DNA from 4 places in the Hymenobacter sediminicola genome. Region 3 is predicted to be linked to each of the others. Evidence: riboswitches for the same ligand, from Rfam matches in the RefSeq annotation. Region 3 holds a riboswitch; each other region holds the start of a gene.
What was found. Region 3 has a riboswitch for S-adenosylmethionine ahead of H4317_RS16935 (O-acetylhomoserine aminocarboxypropyltransferase/cysteine synthase family protein). Riboswitches for the same ligand answer to the same signal wherever they lie in the genome.

Region 1 (4,701 bases), 1.3 Mb from region 3:
AAATCAAATACTATACAGCGGCCCGTTGTAGTGCTCTATAGTTCCTAGGGCAAAATGACTATGCGTGATTCGGCTATAATGGTAGGCGACACCGGAATTGTAAAATTCACTCCTGTTATTGAACCCATCAAACACGGAGAGCTCAGGCCCTATATCTGGACTTACGCTGCAAGGGTTGACTTTCAAACAACTAATCTTGGTATAGACACCACCTTTGTGGTACGAGACATTTTCTATATCAAAGGCAAACCGTAGGACTTGTAGCATCGAGCAATTTCATATGACTCCCGCCGACCAACCTGCCCGTGACGAACTGTATGCTTGGCAGCGCCGGATGCAGCAGCCTCCTTCGCTGCTGAACCGGGTGGCGCGGCGTGTGCAGGCGCGGTTGAATGCGTTGCTACCGGAAAAGGTGCACGCGGCTATTACCTCGGCTATCAAGCAGATGGTGCGCGGCGTGTTGTTTGGCTCCGAGTATGTCACGCAGAAGCCACTTCTTACGGGCACGCTGGCGGAGCGCGAAGAGGCCGTGCAACGCCGCATCCGGGCCTACCGCAATACAGCCGCCGCCGAAGGAGCCGTGACGGGCGCCGGTGGCTTCCTGCTCGGCCTCGCCGATTTTCCGCTGCTGCTCAGCATCAAGCTCAAGCTGCTTTTCGATGTGGCCGCCCTCTACGGCTACGATGCGCGCGACTATTCCGAGCGGGTTTATCTGTTGCACATTTTCCAGCTGGCCTTCAGCAGCCAGCACACCCGCAATGAAACCTACCAGCGCCTTGCCACCTGGGAAACCTACCGCCACACGCTTCCGCCCGACGTGCACGACTTCGATTGGCGCACCTTCCAGCAGGAGTACCGCGACTACATCGACCTCGCTAAAATGGCCCAGCTGGTACCCGTTATTGGGGCGGCAGTAGGAGCAGTGGCTAACTACCGCCTTCTGGAGCAGCTTGGCGAAACCGCTATCAACTGCTACCGCATGCGCTGGTTTGAGGGCCAAGAACCGAAAAAGGAGTTGTCATCCTGAGCGGAGCGAAGGACCTTATCACGCCCCCACAAGTATCAACGGCGTCGGGCATAACAAGGTCCTTCGCTCCGCTCAAGATGACTCGGTATTTTCAAAATACCAAAGCACAAAAGAGCCCCGCCAATGCTGGCGGGGCTCTTTGCTTATTCACTGCGAAAACTAACCTTTGGCTTTGCGGTGGCCTTTGTGCTTTTCGGCTTTTTCAGCGCGCAGCTGGGCGTATTTGGTGTACTGCTCGGCACTCAGGATTTGTTTGAGCTGCGCTTCGTACCGCTCCTTGCCAGCCTTCATTGCCTGATGGCGCTGGGTTTTGTCGGTGGTGGCAAGCTGGGCGCGCTTGGCCTCCATTTCCTTGTACCGGACAATGTGCAGCTCACGCACTTGTGCCGTCTGAGCGGCGGATAAACCCAACTCCTTTGCGAGGCGTTGCGCGGCGTGGTCGGCGCGCTGTTCGGGTGTTTTTGGCGTTTTGCCGGCCTGCTCCATTCTGGCCTTGCGGTCGGGTTTGGTGGTAGCTGTCTGGGCTGAAGCTACACTAACCGAAAAGGCAAAAACAGCGAGCAGAACGAGAGGATTTTTCATGACAGAGGTATTAGAATTGTTGAATTTGAGAAAAGAGGCACTTGCGCTTTGAGGGCAGTTTTTGTGCTTGTGGAATGCCTATACGCAACTCAGATGCCAGTTTTTTCAAATAGAATAGTTCGGGTGAAATAAAAAAAAGTCAATAGTGGGGTTAAACTTTACCTGCAATGTGTGGTCGGCTCTTCGCAAGGTGGCTATGGAAGTACCACACGCCGGTTTGTAAATGCACGTCGGCCGAACGTACCTTTGCCGCATCAATTCTTTACCGACAAAGGATTGTTTTTATACAGAGGCGCTGAGAGACAGGCTCTATGAAGCGTCGGCAACCACCCGGATACTGCCGGAACGGTGCCAATTCCTGACCATATAAAAACAAGTTGCCGTGGATTTCCTGCCTCGCCTTACTGCCCGTTTCGTTGTTTCTGCTGCTTTCCGGCGCCTACCTATGGAGGCCCGGGGCTGTTGTAGCACAGGCTGTTGTTGCTGCTGAGTGCACCTGGAATTGCTGATCGGGTCTATCCCTTGTCGGTTGGTAATGGGCTAGGCTGATGCCTGCCTGCGTTTTCTTCCCCTGTATTTTCTGGCTGCCCGGCCCGCTTGCCTAGCTGGCATGCGGCTCTGCGCTTCTGCCCGTGGCAGATGGCGCCGGCCTGTTCACTGATCCGCGAAGCTGCGCTTCGTGCTGCCCTATTGTATGCTTAAAAAATCATTGGAACTGCTGCGGCAGGAAGCGGCTGAAACGGGCGCTAACACTCTCAAACGAAGCCTGAACGGCTTCAATCTCATCACCATCGGCATTGGTGTTATCATCGGGGCGGGCCTGTTCTCCCTCACCGGTATTGCGGCCGCCAACAATGCCGGGCCGGCCGTTACGCTTTCCTTCATTGTGGCGGCGGTGGGTTGTGCGTTTTCAGCGCTGTGCTACGCCGAATTTGCCTCCATGGTACCTGTGTCCGGCTCAGCCTACACCTACGCCTACGCCACTATGGGTGAGCTGTTTGCCTGGATTATCGGTTGGGACTTGGTGCTGGAATACTCGGTGGGGGCTGCCACGGTAGCCATCAGTTGGTCGCAGTACCTGCTCAAATTCTTGAGCAAATACGGTATCAACCTGCCACCGCAGCTCGTGCTTTCCCCTTTCGAAACGGCCAAGCTCGCCGATGGAAGCATCGTACACGGCTTTGTGAACGTACCGGCCATGCTCATTGTGCTGGCCATTACCATGATTATTATTCGTGGCACGCAAGGCTCAGCGTGGTTCAATGCGCTGGTAGTCACGCTGAAAGTGGCCGTGGTGCTGGTGTTTATCGGGCTGGGGTGGCAATACATTGATCCGGCTAACTACCAGCCATACATTCCGCAGAATACGGGTGTATTCGGCGAGTTTGGCTGGAGCGGCATTCTGCGCGGGGCCGGCGTAGTATTCTTCGTGTTCATCGGCTTCGATATTGTGGCTACTATGGCGCAGGAGACCAAGAATCCACAGCGCAATATGCCCATCGGCATCATTGGCTCGCTGCTGGTGTGTACGGTGCTGTTTGTGCTTTTCGGCCACGTGATGACCGGCCTAGCTAACTACACCGAGTTCAAGGACAGTGCGGCGCCAGTGGCCATTGCCATCGAAAAAACGCCGTATGCCTGGCTGTCGTCGGCCGTGATTCTGGCCATTATCATCGGCTACACGTCCGTGATTCTGGTGGATTTGCTGGGGCAGAGCCGCGTATTTTTCTCCATGGCGAAGGACGGCCTGCTGCCGCCGGTTTTCGCCCGCATTCACGAGCGGTTCCGCACGCCATTGCAGTCGAATCTTTTGCTGGGGCTGTTTATTGCGCTGTTTGCCGGCTTCGTGCCCATTTCGGTAGTGGGCGAGATGACGAGCATCGGCACGCTGCTGGCCTTTGTAATGGTGTGCGTGGGCATCCTGATTATGCGCAAGAAAGAGCCTAACGCGCCGCGCGGCTTCCGCACGCCGTTCGTGCCGCTGGTGCCCATTCTCGGCATCCTGACCTGCGTGCTGATGATGGTGTCGTTGCCGTGGGAAACGTGGCTGCGGCTGGCCGTGTGGCTGGCTATCGGCCTAGGCATCTATTTCGGGTACGGCCGCAAGCACAGCAAGCTGGGGAATGCCGAAGACGCGAGCCGGTAGGCGAAGAGCGGGAAAGAGTGTTCCGCTATGGCACTCTTTCCCACACTTCGCCCGCTTTGCTGACCATCTTCACCATTCCCGCGCGGCGGTCGTAGTACAGTTCCTGCATGAAAGAGGAAGGTGCCGATGGGCAAGAGGGTCCTCTATCTGTGCCAATGAATGCAATGACATCGTTGTACTGCCGGCCCCGGACTGTGATCTGCATAAATGGACCATTCAAGTTCTCACCGCGTGGGAACTTCAAACCCCAACAATTGAAATAGTCGCTGTTCAAATTCGTATTGCCAACAAACCCGTACCACATTCCTTCCACGTAAAACTGGCTTCGATTCTTGTCGTATCCCCCGGATATCGAATTTGAAAGCATCGCAGCGTCACGATGAAATTGTATTTCCTGTGTTCCGCGCATGCTATCAGTGGCACTCAACCAAACAGTTACTCGGTCGTGGTAGCTCAAAAGTTTAGGTGTACCACTAGGTATTCCAGGAGGGCCGTATTCTCTTTTATCAGCTTTATTTTGTTGATAGACTTTGTTGACTCGATACCCTCGCTGTACGCCTTGCTGGTTCTCAAATCTCCAGACTTCGCCTTCCTGCGCGGATAGCCATGGTTTGTCGCTGTCAGTGAAGTGGTAATAAGGTATGCCATCAATCATGCGCAGGCCATCCACTGTTTCCTCCTTTTTACAAGACGAGCTGAGCACGGTGGCCCAACTCAACAGCAGGTACATCAGAATGTGTGTCTTGCTCATACCAGTAAGCTGTTAGTTTCTGCTGAATGTCGCTCTACACATGCAGATAGCCATACCGAAAGTGGGTCGAATTAGACTTAATTTTAAAGAAATATTTATATGTAATGCGTTGATAAAAAGATTATTAATGTGCTTAAATTAGGCTTTGACAGCAGACTGATTTAAGCAGAAATAAGAGCAGAGAAATAAGTGTAG
Region 2 (4,701 bases), 1.1 Mb from region 3:
CCAGTAAATGAGGCAACCTAAATAGCCGTATTCGGGTCGAATTGCTCCAGGTAGTCGGCCACGCGACGCACGAATTGGCCACCGAGCGAGCCATCTACCACGCGGTGGTCGTAGCTGTGGCTCAGGAACATGAAGTGGCGAATGCCAATCAAGTCGCCCTGCGGAGTTTCGATGACGGCCGGCTTCTTCTTGATAGCGCCAACAGCCATGATGGCTACCTGTGGCTGCATGATGATGGGCGTGCCCATCACGTTGCCGAATGAGCCGACGTTGGATACCGTGTAGGTGCCGCCTTCCAGATCTTCGGGCTTCAGCTTGTTGGCGCGGGCGCGGTTGGCGAGGTCATTCACCCGCTTGCTCAAGCCGTTGAGGTTAAGCTGGTCGGCGTTGTGAATCACGGGCACAATGAGGTTGCCGGAAGGCAGCGCCACCGCTACACCCACGTTGATGTCACGCTTCTTGATGATGTAGTCGCCTTCTACCGATACGTTGATGTTCGGGAAGTCCTGGATAGCGCGCGCAATGGCCTGGATGAAGATGGGCGTGAAGGTGAGGTTTTCGCCCTCGCGCTTCTTGTAGCCATCCTTGTGCTTGTTGCGCCAGTTCACGATGTCCGTCACGTCGGCCTCTACGAAGGAAGTAACGTGGGGCGAGATGCGCTTAGAGTCAACCATGCGTTGCGCAATCATTTTGCGCATCCGGTCCATCTCAATCAGTTCCTGGTTTCCACTTACTGAGGGCGCCGCTTTGGGCGCTGCCGCTGGTGTTTGGGCTACTGGCTGTGCTGCCGGAACTGCTGCCTGAAGAGCAGGAGTAGCGGGGGCCTGCTGAGCTGCTGGTTGAGCTGCCGCCGCCTGTGCAGCACCAAGTGGCTTCTTGCCGCCAGCTACATAGTCAAGAATATCTTTCTTCGTGACCCGGCCTTCGCTACCAGTACCGGGCAGATACTCTAGGTCGGCCATCGAAATGCCTTCTTCGCGGGCAATGCTGAGCACCAGCGGCGAATAGAAGCGGCCCGGCTGCGGCTGAGCGGCTGGGGCACTCACTGCCTGCGCTTGGTTGGCCTGTGGGTCGCCGGCTTCGGGCAGATAGGGCACTGCCGCCACGCCGTTGTCGGAGGAGGTAGCAGTGGCTTGGGCAGCTGCCGGAGCAGAAGCACCAGCATTGGCTGCATCAGTTTCCACAATAGCAATAGGAGCGCCTACGGCTACTACCTGGCCTTCCTGCACCAGAATTTCCTGCAGCACGCCGGCATGAATGGCAGGCACTTCGGTATCAACTTTGTCGGTTGCTACTTCAAGCACGGATTCATCCTGCTCGATGGTGTCGCCAACTTGTTTAAGCCATTTCAGGACGGTGCCTTCCATGATGGATTCGCCCATCTTGGGCATCGTCATTTCCACTCGTGCCATGCGGTTGGGGTAGGGGTTGGAGTATTGGGTGGGGAATTTGCGGACTCAAAGGTAACAGAAAGCCACAACGCCGGCCAATGCCATTGGTTGCCGCGCTGCAAATGTCTAGTGCAGGTATACCTACTTGCGTCTGCTGCTTCGGGTTGTATATTTGCCGTGCGCTCCTTTCACGGAGTACTTATCAAGAAAGGCGGAGGGACAGGCCCTATGATGCCTTAGCAACCAGTAGCAATACCAGGTGCTAAATCCTGTTTCAGGCGTGCTACGGCAGGCTTGGGAGAAGATAAGCTGAATGATGCCCCGCTGCTGCGGGTGCGGCTCTTCTGACTTATCGGAAGGGCTTTTTTTATGCCCATTTCGGTAAGGAATCTTGATCAGGTGCTTTGGTAGGGGAGGCGTTTCATTCACCTCAATACGTCCTTTTCCTATGCGTACCACATGCTGTTCTCAACCTGCTACCACTGCCGCTGCTCAGGCATTCGGAAAGAAAACCTGTGCTGATGTTGCCCTACTATGGCCTGGGCTGGCTACTTCTGGTTTGTTTTCCTGGACTGTTTAGGTATTGAATATGCTGCGTAAAAACATCAATATCGGGCTGTTTGGCTTCGGAGTGGTAGGGCAGGGGCTGCACACGGTACTGGAGCGTACGCCGGGCCTGCGGGCCCGCATCGGGCGTATCGGGGTGAAGGACCGCGCTAAGCCGCGTACGTTGCCTCCAGGCCTGTTTACCTTCAGCCGCCACGACTTGCTCGACGACCCTGCGTTGGACGTAATAGTAGAATTGATTGACGATGCTGACGAAGCCTACCTCATTGTGACCGAGGCACTGCGCCGGGGTAAAGCAGTCGTAACGGCTAACAAAAAGATGCTGGCTGAGCATCTGGGGGAGCTTATTGAGTTGCAGCGTGAAACGGGCACGCCGCTCCTCTACGAAGCAGCTGCTTGTGCCAGCCTGCCCGTAATCCGCAATCTGGAAGAGTACTACGACACGGATTTGCTGGAGTCGGTGGAAGGTATCATCAACGGCTCCACCAATTACATTCTTACGGCCATGCACCGCGACGCCTTGTCGTTTGGGCAGGCATTAAGCCAAGCGCAGGCCTTGGGCTTCGCCGAGAGCAACCCCGCTCTGGATGTGGAAGGTCTTGATGCTCGCAACAAGCTGGTGCTGCTGCTAGCCCATGCCTTTGGGCTGGTAGTGGCCCCTGAGCAACTGCTTACGCTTGGCATCGACAGGCTAAGCCCACTGGCTACGGCGTATGCGAAGGAACAAGGCTATGCTCTGAAGCTGGTGGCAGAAGCGCGGCGCTTGCCCAACGGCACTATTGCGGCGGCGGTGCTGCCTACCCTGGTGAAGCCGGAGCACGAACTAGCGCATGTGCACGACGAATACAATGGCCTCATCACCCAAAGCAGTTTCGCCGACCGGCAGTTTTTTCTGGGCCGCGGTGCCGGGGCTTTTCCTACCGCTTCGGCCGTGCTCAGCGACCTGTCGGCCCTCACCTATGGCTACCGCTACGAGTACAAAAAACTGCGCCAGCAAACCCATCTGGCGTTGGGGGCCGCCGCTGCTGAGGTGGAAGTACTGGTTACGTTTACGGCGGAAACAGCCCCAGACCCGGCCGATTTTAGCCGCGTGCATGAGCAGTTCCAATCCGATGTGCGGGGCCACTACCTGACCGGTACTATTGGGCTAGAACAGTTGGCGCAGGCCCGCTGGCTGCGGGAGCCAGGTATTTGTGTCGTGCGGCTACCGGGCTCGTTGCGGGCTGCCCAAGCAGTAGACAAGCAGTAGAAGCTGCCGCTGGTGCCATCGGAAATACGCAATAGAAAAAGGGCCGGGCGGTTTCGGCACAAGTGCCAGAAGCCGTCCGGCCCTTTTTCGTTTCAGCCTTCAGAACAGAAGTTCAGGCGTACTGCTTGGCTGCTTACTCTGGGTGCCGGAATAAGGCCTCAAGTGAGCTGTGGCACTAGGGGCTTCGCAATACTACGGCCAATCATGAGGGCCAGCACGTTGCCCAAAATGATGGAAATGATGTTCATGAAGATGTTCTGCGCGAAAAAAGGAAGTTGCGCGAACGAGCGAACAACAGAATCGTCGGGGACACGCCCGCCTTTCAGCGACATCTGGGCCACGGTTTCGGCGTAGGTCTGCGGAATGCTGGCATCCACAAACTGGCAGTAAAGCAGATCGAGGGAAAAGCAGAACACCAACGTGCCCAATGAAAGCACTAGCAGCAGCCAGATGCCTTTTACTGGATTCAGGTGGTTGCGGAACGCCTCTGCGCGGTGCTGGTAGATTGGAAATGTGTGGAGCAGTCCTTCCGCCAGCAGCATCAGCAGCCCCGGTACCACAGGCAGCAGAATCATCTTGTCGTCGCGGAATAATCCGGTATCAGCATCCATCCAGTTGTAGAATACCGCATAAAGCATTGCCAGGTATACCAACGATGTCAGCAGGGACCAAGTCAGCAAAGGAAAAAGAAGATCTTTTTTCATAGTAAGTAGAGCTAAGAACGTTTTTTCTTGGACGCAGCACGGAGGCTGGCCTGGTAGTACAGGATGCTCAGGCTGGTATGTAGTGCCAGTGTCCAGGTATAGCGCCCGGAAGCATAATCCAGCTTGAAAACCAACGTATTAATCACCAATGCAACGACATAAGGCAGGATGATGCCCAGTAGCAGCAACGCCCGGAAAACCGGATCCTGCACGGCTGTATCTATGGTTCGGGGAAACTGAAAAGAACGGCCGGCAAACAGGCGGCGGTGTAGCCTCAGGCTGGCTGCTGTGGTAGCGAGATGAGACAACAACAGAATCAGGAAAACTGTCATGAGCGCCTAGTTTTGAGAAGAAATGGATTGCTCACTGTGGACCACCACGGTTTGTCCCAGCTCAGAAATGGGCTGTGGGGCCCGGCTCCGGCGTGGTAGAAAGCGCCGCACGTAGGCCAACGCATGCACGTAGTTTCGGTTGGTGATAAACATGGCATAGGAGCCAATCATAATCCAGGAGAAGTTGTCGATGCGCATGAAGTACCAGATGCCCAGATGCAGCAATACGCCACCTACAATTACGGGCCATTTTGTGGGCCTAAACCAAATCAGGAAGGCAAAAGACAGTTCCCACAGAATGGTGAAATAGGTGCTCAACACCACAAAATAGTGGTTCTCCGTCAGCGGAATATTCCAACTGGTTTGCCGGAACTCGTCCACGCGCATTGTGTAGTAGGTGGCTGTACCGTTCAGCCACAAGTCGCCCTGCAGTTTGGCCAGCGCCGTGAAGAAGTACA
Region 3 (4,701 bases):
TTAGGCGGCAGAGGCAGCCAGCACTTCCTGCGTTTCGGCGCTGACGGCCCGCAGCGGCCCCGTGCGCAGCAGATACACGCCGTATTTGCGCAGCGTGTCACGGTGCCGGATAAGATGTGCCAGGGCTACGTACCCAACTACATAGCCATCCTCATCTGCTTCCTCCAGAATTTCGCTGAAATCAAGCAGGTCGATAATCCGTTCTTCCTTAGTGCGAAGGTAGATTTCCAGCTCTAAGTCAGACAACAGGTCCGCATCGGAAAAACAGGAGAAACCAGCGGCGAAGTCATTCTCGAACACCTCTGTTTCGGCGCTAAGAGAAGGAGTAAAACTGACCAGTTGAGGAAGAGACAGTTGCACTATCTGACCGTTGGGGAGGCGCTGCAGACTGCTTACCAAGCTGATGGTTTGGCCAAAGCTGGCTGCAAAAGCCTTGTCAATAGCAGCTGCAGGTTGCTCCTCGAAGCGAAAAGTATAGTCTGGTTGAGTTAAACCGTCCGATAACCCGGTAAACGGCACAGAATCAATGAACATAGGTCTGGACGTAAAATCGTTCGAGTACATGTGTGATTTGAGCGGTTTCAATCAGGAATCCGTCATGGCCGAAGGGCGAGTCCATCTCGGCGTACATGGCCCCCTGGATGTAGCGTGCCAGTAACTGCTGCTCGGCAGGCGGAAATAGCACATCCGACGTAATACCAATCACCAGTGTACGGGCCCGAATCCGCTCCAGCGCCGCCCGAATGCCGCTTCGGCCGCGCCCTACATGGTGCGTGTCCATTGTCCGGGAAAGGGCCACGTAGGAGTGGGCGTTGAAGCGGGCCACCAGCTTGTCGCCCTGGTAGCGCTGGTAGGAACTGGCCCTATAGTCGTCCAGCGCTTCCTCGTTGGGCTCGGTCTGGCTCCGCTGGTAAGCGTCATAGCTGCGGTAGCTAAGCAGGGCCACCGCCCTAGCTGCCCGCAGGCCAGCGGCGCCCCCATCGGGAGCAGTGGTAGAGTAACTTGGGTCGGCGAGAATAGCCAGCCGCTGCGCTTCATTGAACGCAATGCCCCAAGCCGAATGACGCGCATTGGTGGCCAGTAGCACTAGATTTTCAAACAAGGCCGGCCGCTGCACCGCCCATTCCACCGCTTGCTGCCCGCCCAATGAGCCACCAATTAGGGTATGAATTTGGTGCAGGGCCAGATGCTCCCGTAGCGCCTCATGCACCGCCACCAGGTCGCGGACGGTGAGAAGCGGAAACTCCTGATAAGCCGCCAGACCGGTTGTTTCGTCCACGGAAAGCGGACCGGTGCTGCCATAGCAAGAGCCCACCACATTGGCGCAGACAATAAACCAGTCCGCAGGGTCGAAATAGCAGCTTGCTCCGAACAGGCCGGGCCACCAGTCCAGCACGTTGGCGTTGGCGGTCAGGGCGTGGCATACCCATACCACGTTGTCGCGGGTGGGCTTGAGGTGGCCGTAGGTCTGGTATGCTACTTCCACCTGCGGCAGCACGGCGCCACTTTCCAGCCGTAAAGCACGGGGCAGCCGGAAGAAGTGCGGTTCGTCGCTCATAACTCGTCAAATGAAATTGAAACGGATACCCATTTCGGAATGCAGCTGAAGCCATGCTTCAGAATGCCTTTTATTAGTATAGCCCGCAGGCTGAGCCAGCTTCTGCCAGCTCAGCCCCGGCTATGGGCGGACAAGTAGGGCTACTTCCCTCTCTCACAAAAAAAGCAGCTTCTTGCCCGCGTACCGCTAGTCTGGAGGTGAAGCCGGCCGCCCTCTCAAAACGGCCGGACTTTACCCCTCTCTCTAGACCTCCAGCGTAGCGGCATGTTCGGGTTGCGGCTCCGGCAGCAGCGTGCTGTCCGAAGTCTGGGTTTTCTGCGGTACGGCATTGCGCACCGCCTCAAACGCCTGCGCCAGATCAGCGCGAATATCTTCGAAGTGCTCAATGCCCACCGACAAACGCAGCAACGTTGGCGTAACGCCGGCGGCGCGCTGCTCGGCTTCGGAAAGCTGCTGGTGCGTAGTAGCTGAGGGCTGGATGATGAGCGTTTTGGCGTCGCCGACGTTGGCCAAGTGGCTCACCAGTTTCAGGTTGTCGATAAATTGAGTCGCCGTATCCTTGCTGCCTCTGATGGCGAAGGTGAGCACCCCGCCAGCACCGCGGGTCAGGTATTTCTGAGCTAGCCCGTAATAGGGGCTGCTTTTCAGACCCGGATAGTTCACCGCTTCCACTTGCGGATGCTGTTCCAGCCACGTCGCGATGCGCAGCGTGTTTTCCACAGTGCGCTCCACGCGTAGGCTCAGCGTTTCGAGGCCTTGCAATAACAGGAAAGAGTTGAATGGGCTTTGTGAAGGCCCAAAATCGCGCAGCCCTTCTACCCGGGCCCGGATAATAAAGGCAATGTTGCCGAATGGCCCGCCTTTGCCAAATACCTCATTGAATACCAGCCCGTGGTAGCCCTCACTCGGCTCCGTAAACTGCGGAAACTTGCCGTTGCCGAAATCATAGGTGCCACCATCCACAATCACGCCCCCGATGCTGGTGCCGTGTCCGCCAATCCATTTCGTGGCCGATTCTACCACGATGTGCGCGCCGTGCTCCAGGGGCCGGAACAAGTAGCCGCCCGCCCCAAACGTATTATCGACGATTAGTGGCAGGTCGTGCTTCTTGGCAATGGCCGCAATCCGCTCGAAGTCCGGCACGCTGAAGCTGGGGTTGCCGATGGTCTCGAGGTAGAGTGCCTTGGTGTTCTCATCAATCAGTGCCTCAAACTTTTCTGGCCGGTCGCCATCAGCGAAGCGAACCTCAATGCCCAGCCGTTTGAAGGCCACTTTAAATTGGTTGTAGGTGCCACCATACAGATGCGTGGTACTCACAAAATTGTCGCCAGCCTGCAGAATGTTGTTGAGGGCAATGAACTGCGCGGCCTGCCCCGATGCTACAGCCAACGCCGCTACGCCGCCTTCCAACGCCGCAATACGCTGCTCAAACACATCGGTAGTCGGGTTCATCAAACGGGTGTAGATGTTGCCGAACTCCTTCAGCGCAAACAGGTTGGCGCCGTGCTCTGCATTCTTGAACACGTAGGAAGTAGTTTGGTGAATAGGCACTGCGCGGGACCCGGTTACGGGGTCGGGCTGCTGGCCGGCGTGGAGTTGGAGCGTCTCGAAATGAAGGGCTGGAGTAGACATAGTAGTCTTTGATTTTAAGAAAGAAGCAGGAGGAAAAGCGAAGTGAAATACGCTGAAACGGCTACTGTAATGCGCACAGGGGCCACAGCCTCAGTATCGGCTGACGATGCAGCACGGCAAACAGTAAACTGTGGGAGGGTCCGCCAACGGCCGCCACGGGAATGCCGGGCATAGGCGTTGGGGAAGGCAGGAGCGCTGGCTAACCGGAAATCAGGCTAGCAACAACACGCGCCGCAACAGCGCTTTCGCAGTCTAGAAGTAGAAGCCGCAATGGCAGGCTCAGAAACGCGGAAACCCAGCGGCGAGGCGGTATGCCAAGAGGCAACCGGGGCGGCAGGGTACGGCAGAACGAAAGCGAGGGTGTTTTCCATGGCACTCGAGTTATATGCCCCGTCGGCAAAAGCCGGTCGGGCAGGAATTGGCACCTTTCGCGCGGTCGAAGGTTGCCAGCGGGTCAGGGAGCCTGTTCTCTCGCCGCTTCTGTATAAATCCTATGAAAACTGCCCCGCCGCGAGCGGGGGAGTACCGAGTTGGTGTTGCAAAGGTATACGCGCAAATTTGATATCCGCAATAGCTGCGAAAAATATTTTACGTGTCAGCACAGATTGCTAGCAGTATTTATAAAATGCTATTAACATATTATAAATCAAAGTAATATGATTTTTAGATGCATGGTGATCTACGCTCAGGCTAACCACAGGCATCCAAACCAGGTGGCAGAACTATACTGATAGTGCCCGGATCAGTAGGGGTAAAACAAGTGTCTTCGGCCAATTAGAGCAATAAAAAAGCCACTCAGATTTGAGTGGCTTTTATAACTTTTCCTGTGTGGGGAAATCTATAATTTAGGCATCGTAAGCACTTGGCCTACCTCAATGTGGTCGGGATTAGAACCGATGATGCCTTTGTTGGCATCGTAGATCTGGTGCCATTTGGCAGCATCTCCGTAATGGTTTTTGGCAATTTTCGACAGCGAATCACCGCTTACTACGGTGTAGGTTTCACCTTGCTCAGCATTCGCGTTGGCATTGCCGAAAAAATCGGTACCACCTCCGGCAGCGGGCTTGTTAGCGGGCTCAACGGGCTTTTTTTCGCCTTCATTCGAGAGAAAATCAAACAGTCCCATAGTCGTGCGTTGGTTTTGGATGAGAGGGAGAAAGATTGACGAGAAACACAACGGTTGCTGGTCAGGGCTTTTTACGCCAAGGCCAACAATAAGTTATGAGCATCCGTGCGTCATATTCAGGCTTTGAAGTATTGAACAACTTGCGGGTTGCTGCCGTAAGAAGCCCAACAACTGCTACAATGCCAGCCAGTGCTTGGCGCGTGCATCAAGAGCAGTACTCATCTCCCAACCAACCATCAAGAAACGTATGAAAACCCTCTCCCATCCGTTCCGCTACCTGGCCAGCCTGCTCGTGCTGGTTTCGCTCTTCACGGCTTCCTGTGGAAGCAAAGAAGGGAAAGTAGAAGGAGTAAATATGCTGTACGGTACTACCAGCAAAGTATGG
Region 4 (4,701 bases), 770 kb from region 3:
CATGTATAGAAACGGTTTCAGGAATCAGCTGTGTGCCGATTCGCGAACTGTAACTGATGTTGCTACACATATGTTTTCGACTTCACTATTTTTTTCTACTACCTCTTCAAGCAGGTGCGGGCAACAGGCACAAAGCACAGCTTACTGCTGAGTAATATCCTGAAACTCTAGATACATCTACCTGGCTGGAGGCAGTAATTCGTACTGTTTATTGCACCACCACTTCCACGCGGCGGTTGCGGGGGCGTTGCTGCGGGTCACGGTTGTCCACTATGGGGTGGGTGCCGCCGTAGCCACGGGCCGTTAGCCGCACCGAGTCGATGCCTTGCTGCACGAGGTACTGCCGCACCACGCGTGCCCGCTGCTCGGACAGGCGCAGGTTGAGAGCAACATCTCCCACATTATCCGTGTGGCCTCCTATTTCGAGGCGCAGTGTAGGCTGAGCCCGCAACGTACGGGCCAATTCATTCAGCACCGGCCGCGACGAGGGCAGCAGTGCAGCTGTACTCTGCGTGAAATACAAGTTAGGCAGCGTAACAGCGGAACCAGCCCGTAATGCACCTAAGTCAGGTAGCGTGGCAGCCGTATCCGTAGTAACGTTGGCACGGGGTGGGGCTACATCCGCCGTTGCTCTGGACTGCGCTACCGCCACCGACCGGCGTGTTTGGCGCGCGGCAGCGGCGGGCCGGGGCGCCGGCTGCACCGCAACAGGTGGCGCGGGTGCGGGTCTGGTGGGCGGGCGAGTGGGTTCAGGAATCGGTTTAGCCGTGGCCGGAAGAGCGGCAAAAAGCTGTTGCTGGCTAACGGGCTGGAATTCAGATGTTGGCTGGTCGGTGCGGCGCCACTGTAGCAGTGCCCTTGACTCCCAGCGGTTCTGAAAATATTCGACTCGCAACGGATAGTAGCGGCCTCCTTCCAGCCGAATGCGCACGGAAGCCGGCACGTGGTCCTGGTCGCGCCAGAAATCGATGAGGCGTTTCCTGCCCAGCCAGAAACGCAGCCCGTCATCCATCACGGTACTGAACTCATACTCGCCGGTTTCAGGCACCAGCAGCCAGCCTTCCCAGCGCACCGAGAAATATTCGGCCTGCACCCCGGGCGCAGGCGGCTTCTTGTCCCAGTTGAAATCAATAGCTGCGTCGGAGCGGGTAAGCACCTTCTGCTCGAAATTCATCCCATTGTAATACGTGCCCTGCAGGCCAGTACCGGCCGGCATTTTCTGTGCCAGGCTATTTCCGGCCCATAGGAGCAGCCCCGGCAGCACAACAGTGTAGAAACGAAGTAGCATAGTCAACCATTAATGGGAAACAGAAACGACCAACTAGGAAACGATACTATATGCCAGCAATTATATTAATTCAGCTCAAAACTTCTTTGCTCTTCCGGCTGGCTCCTGGCTTGCTAGGCCTCTTTTCTACGAATTGAAATTTGAAGATTCCGGTTGTATCTTCGCTGTGTTACTTATCCAGAAAGACCGAGGGACTGGGCCCGACGACGTCTTAGCAACCTGAAATAAAACAAGGTGCTAATTCCCTTTCCAGGGCCTTTGCGGGCAATGGAAGAAGATAAGTACGGAACCGGCCTTCGCGCCCGGCTCTTTCTGGATAGGCACTTTTTGCCGCTGATTCCCCTTAGAAGAGCCGATATGCCGACCGTCCTCCCTGCCTCCGCCACTACTGCGTCTCCCCTCCACGACATCCTGCGTCAGCGCGTGCTGATTCTCGACGGCGCTATGGGCACCATGATTCAGCGCCATACGCTCACGGAGGAGGATTTCCGGGGCACGCGCTTCGCCGACCACCCCAAGCCTCTGCGCGGCAACAACGACCTGCTCAGCCTCACGCGGCCTGATATTATCCGCGGCATTCACGACGAGTATTTCGCGGCCGGGGCCGACATGGTGGAAACCAACACGTTTAGCGGCACCACCATCGCCCAGGCCGACTACGGGCTGGAGCATGTGGTATATGAGCTGAACTACGAGTCGGCGCGGCTGGCGCGGGAGTCGGCTGATGCGTTTACGGCCCTCACGCCCGACAAGCCGCGCTTCGTGGCCGGGGCCGTGGGGCCCACCAACCGCACCGCCAGCCTCTCGCCCGACGTGAACCGCCCCGGCTTCCGGGCCGTGACGTTCGATGAGCTGGCCACCGCCTATCTGGAGCAGGTGCGCGGCCTCGTGGACGGCGGCTCCGACGCGCTGCTCATCGAAACCATCTTCGACACGCTCAACGCCAAAGCAGCTTTGTACGCGGTGCAGAAGTTCTTCGACGAAGGCGGCAAAGTGGTGCCCGTCATGATTTCGGGCACGATTACCGACGCTTCGGGCCGCACCCTGAGCGGGCAGACGGTGGAGGCCTTCTGGAACTCCATCCGCCACCTGCCGCTCTTGAGCGTAGGGCTGAACTGCGCCCTCGGTGCCGACCAGCTGAAGGTGTACATCAAGGAGCTGAGCCGCATTGCCGACGTACACATTTCGGCTTACCCCAACGCCGGCTTGCCCAACGCGTTTGGTGGCTACGATGAGTCGGCCCAGGAATTTGCGGGCGTGGTGGAAGGCTACCTGGCCGACGGACTGGTGACGGTGGTGGGCGGCTGTTGCGGCACCACGCCCCAGCACATCGGTGAGCTGGCCCGGCTGGCGGAGAAATACGCGCCACGGGCGTTACCGGAAGTACCCAAAGCCACCCGCCTGAGTGGCCTGGAACCGTTCGGCGTGTATCCCGACAGTCTGTTCGTGAACGTGGGCGAGCGGTGCAACGTGACGGGTAGCCGAGCCTTCGCCCGCCTCATCCGCACCGGCAACTATGAGCAGGCCCTGCAGGTGGCCCGCGACCAAGTGGAAGGCGGCGCGCAGGTCATCGACGTGAACATGGACGAAGGCATGCTGGACTCGGAGCAGGCCATGACTACGTTCCTGAACCTGATTGCTTCGGAGCCCGACATTTCGCGGGTGCCCGTCATGATTGACTCCTCGAAGTGGAGCGTGCTCGAAGCCGGCCTCAAGTGCGTGCAGGGCAAGAGCATCGTCAACTCCATTTCGCTCAAGGAAGGCGAAGAAGTATTTAAACAGCGGGCCCGTACCGTGCGCCAGTACGGCGCGGCCGTGGTGGTTATGGCCTTCGACGAGAACGGCCAGGCCGACAACTACGAGAAGCGCATCGAAATCTGCCGGCGCAGCTACGATATCCTGGTGAACGAAGTCGGTTTCCCGGCCGAGGACATCATCTTCGACCCCAACATCCTGACGGTGGGCACCGGCATGGAAGAGCACCGCAACTACGCGCTGGACTTCATCGAGGCCGTCCGCTGGATTAAAGCCAACCTGCCCGGCGCCCTCACCAGCGGTGGCGTCTCAAACATCAGTTTCTCCTTCCGCGGCAACGACGTGGTGCGCGAGGCCATGCACTCTTCCTTCCTCTACCACGCCATCCGCGCCGGCCTGGACATGGGCATCGTGAACCCCAGTCAGCTGGCTGTGTACGACGAGGTTCCGAAGGACCTGCTGGAGCTGGTGGAAGACGTGCTCCTGAACCGTCGCCCCGATGCTACTGAGCGTCTCGTGGACTTTGCCGACACGGTGAAGCAGAAGGACAAGGTGGAAGTGGTGGCCGACGCCTGGCGCAGCCTCCCGGTGAAGGAACGCCTGCAACACGCGCTGGTGAAAGGCATTACCGAATTCATCGACCAGGACACCGAGGAGGTGCGGCAGCTGGTGGGCCGCCCGCTGGAGGTGATTGAAGGCCCGCTAATGGCCGGTATGAACGTGGTGGGTGACCTGTTCGGGGCGGGCAAAATGTTTTTGCCCCAGGTGGTGAAATCGGCCCGGGTGATGAAGAAAGCGGTGGCCTACTTGGAGCCCTACCTGCTGGCCGACAAGCAGAGCGGCGACCGGCAAACAGCCGGCAAAATTCTGCTGGCCACAGTGAAAGGCGACGTGCACGACATCGGCAAGAACATCGTGGGCGTGGTGCTGGCCTGCAACAACTTCGATATTGTGGACCTGGGCGTGATGGTGCCGCTGGAACGTATTCTCGACGAAGCCGCCAAGCAGCAAGTGGACGTCATCGGGCTAAGCGGCCTGATTACACCGAGCCTCGATGAAATGGTGTACGTGGCGCAGGAAATGGAGAAGCGCGGCCTGAAAACGCCGTTGCTCATCGGTGGTGCTACCACCTCACGCCTGCACGCCGCCGTGAAGATTGCGCCCAACTACTCCGGACCCATCGTGCACGTCAACGACGCGTCCCGCTCGGTGGGTGTGGCGGCAGCGCTGTTGGGTTCGGCCGATGCGGAGTACGCCCGCACCGTGCGTGAGGAGTACCGCCAGCTCCGTGAAGACTACGCCGGCCGCCAGCGCGACAAAAACTACCTCACCATTGAGGCCGCTCGTGAGAATGGCTTCAAGGCTGACTGGGAAACCACGCCCATCGTGAAGCCGACCTTCTTGGGCACCAAAGCCCTGGAAAACTACGATTTGGCTGAACTGGCCGAGTACATCGACTGGACGCCGTTCTTCCAGACCTGGGAGCTAAAAGGCCGCTACCCGCGCATCCTCACCGATGAAAACGTGGGCGAAGCTGCCACCCAGCTCTTCAACGACGCGCAAGCCATGCTCAAGCGCATCATCGACGAGAAGCTGCTCACGGCCCGCGCGGTAGTGGGCTTCTGGCCGGCCAACACTGTCGGCTACGATACCGTGCA

Region 1: another riboswitch for S-adenosylmethionine. It lies ahead of H4317_RS11565 (amino acid permease); the one in region 3 lies ahead of H4317_RS16935 (O-acetylhomoserine aminocarboxypropyltransferase/cysteine synthase family protein).
Region 2: another riboswitch for S-adenosylmethionine. It lies ahead of H4317_RS12150 (homoserine dehydrogenase); the one in region 3 lies ahead of H4317_RS16935 (O-acetylhomoserine aminocarboxypropyltransferase/cysteine synthase family protein).
Region 4: another riboswitch for S-adenosylmethionine. It lies ahead of metH (methionine synthase); the one in region 3 lies ahead of H4317_RS16935 (O-acetylhomoserine aminocarboxypropyltransferase/cysteine synthase family protein).

What each region holds. Positions count from the first base shown of each region.
Region 1 covers NZ_CP060202.1:2,702,997-2,707,697, reverse strand. Annotated here, with positions in the region: gene H4317_RS11575 (EcsC family protein) at 281-1,027, shown strand; gene H4317_RS11570 (DUF4890 domain-containing protein) at 1,187-1,609, opposite strand; SAM riboswitch class I at 1,889-1,982, shown strand; gene H4317_RS11565 (amino acid permease) at 2,304-3,755, shown strand; gene H4317_RS11560 (hypothetical protein) at 3,781-4,506, opposite strand.
Region 2 covers NZ_CP060202.1:2,841,713-2,846,413, reverse strand. Annotated here, with positions in the region: gene H4317_RS12155 (dihydrolipoamide acetyltransferase family protein) at 18-1,412, opposite strand; SAM riboswitch class I at 1,588-1,702, shown strand; gene H4317_RS12150 (homoserine dehydrogenase) at 1,981-3,207, shown strand; gene H4317_RS12145 (hypothetical protein) at 3,366-3,887, opposite strand; gene H4317_RS12140 (hypothetical protein) at 3,923-4,243, opposite strand; gene H4317_RS12135 (HTTM domain-containing protein) at 4,250-4,701, opposite strand, start outside.
Region 3 covers NZ_CP060202.1:3,954,100-3,958,800, reverse strand. Annotated here, with positions in the region: gene H4317_RS16945 (hypothetical protein) at 1-534, opposite strand; gene H4317_RS16940 (homoserine O-acetyltransferase family protein) at 524-1,558, opposite strand; gene H4317_RS16935 (O-acetylhomoserine aminocarboxypropyltransferase/cysteine synthase family protein) at 1,802-3,190, opposite strand; SAM riboswitch class I at 3,569-3,681, opposite strand; gene H4317_RS16930 (LysM peptidoglycan-binding domain-containing protein) at 4,029-4,316, opposite strand; gene H4317_RS16925 (lipocalin family protein) at 4,564-4,701, shown strand, end outside.
Region 4 covers NZ_CP060202.1:215,603-220,303, forward strand. Annotated here, with positions in the region: gene H4317_RS00990 (alkene reductase) at 1-3, opposite strand, end outside; gene H4317_RS00995 (PA14 domain-containing protein) at 209-1,288, opposite strand; SAM riboswitch class I at 1,459-1,572, shown strand; gene metH (methionine synthase) at 1,646-4,701, shown strand, end outside.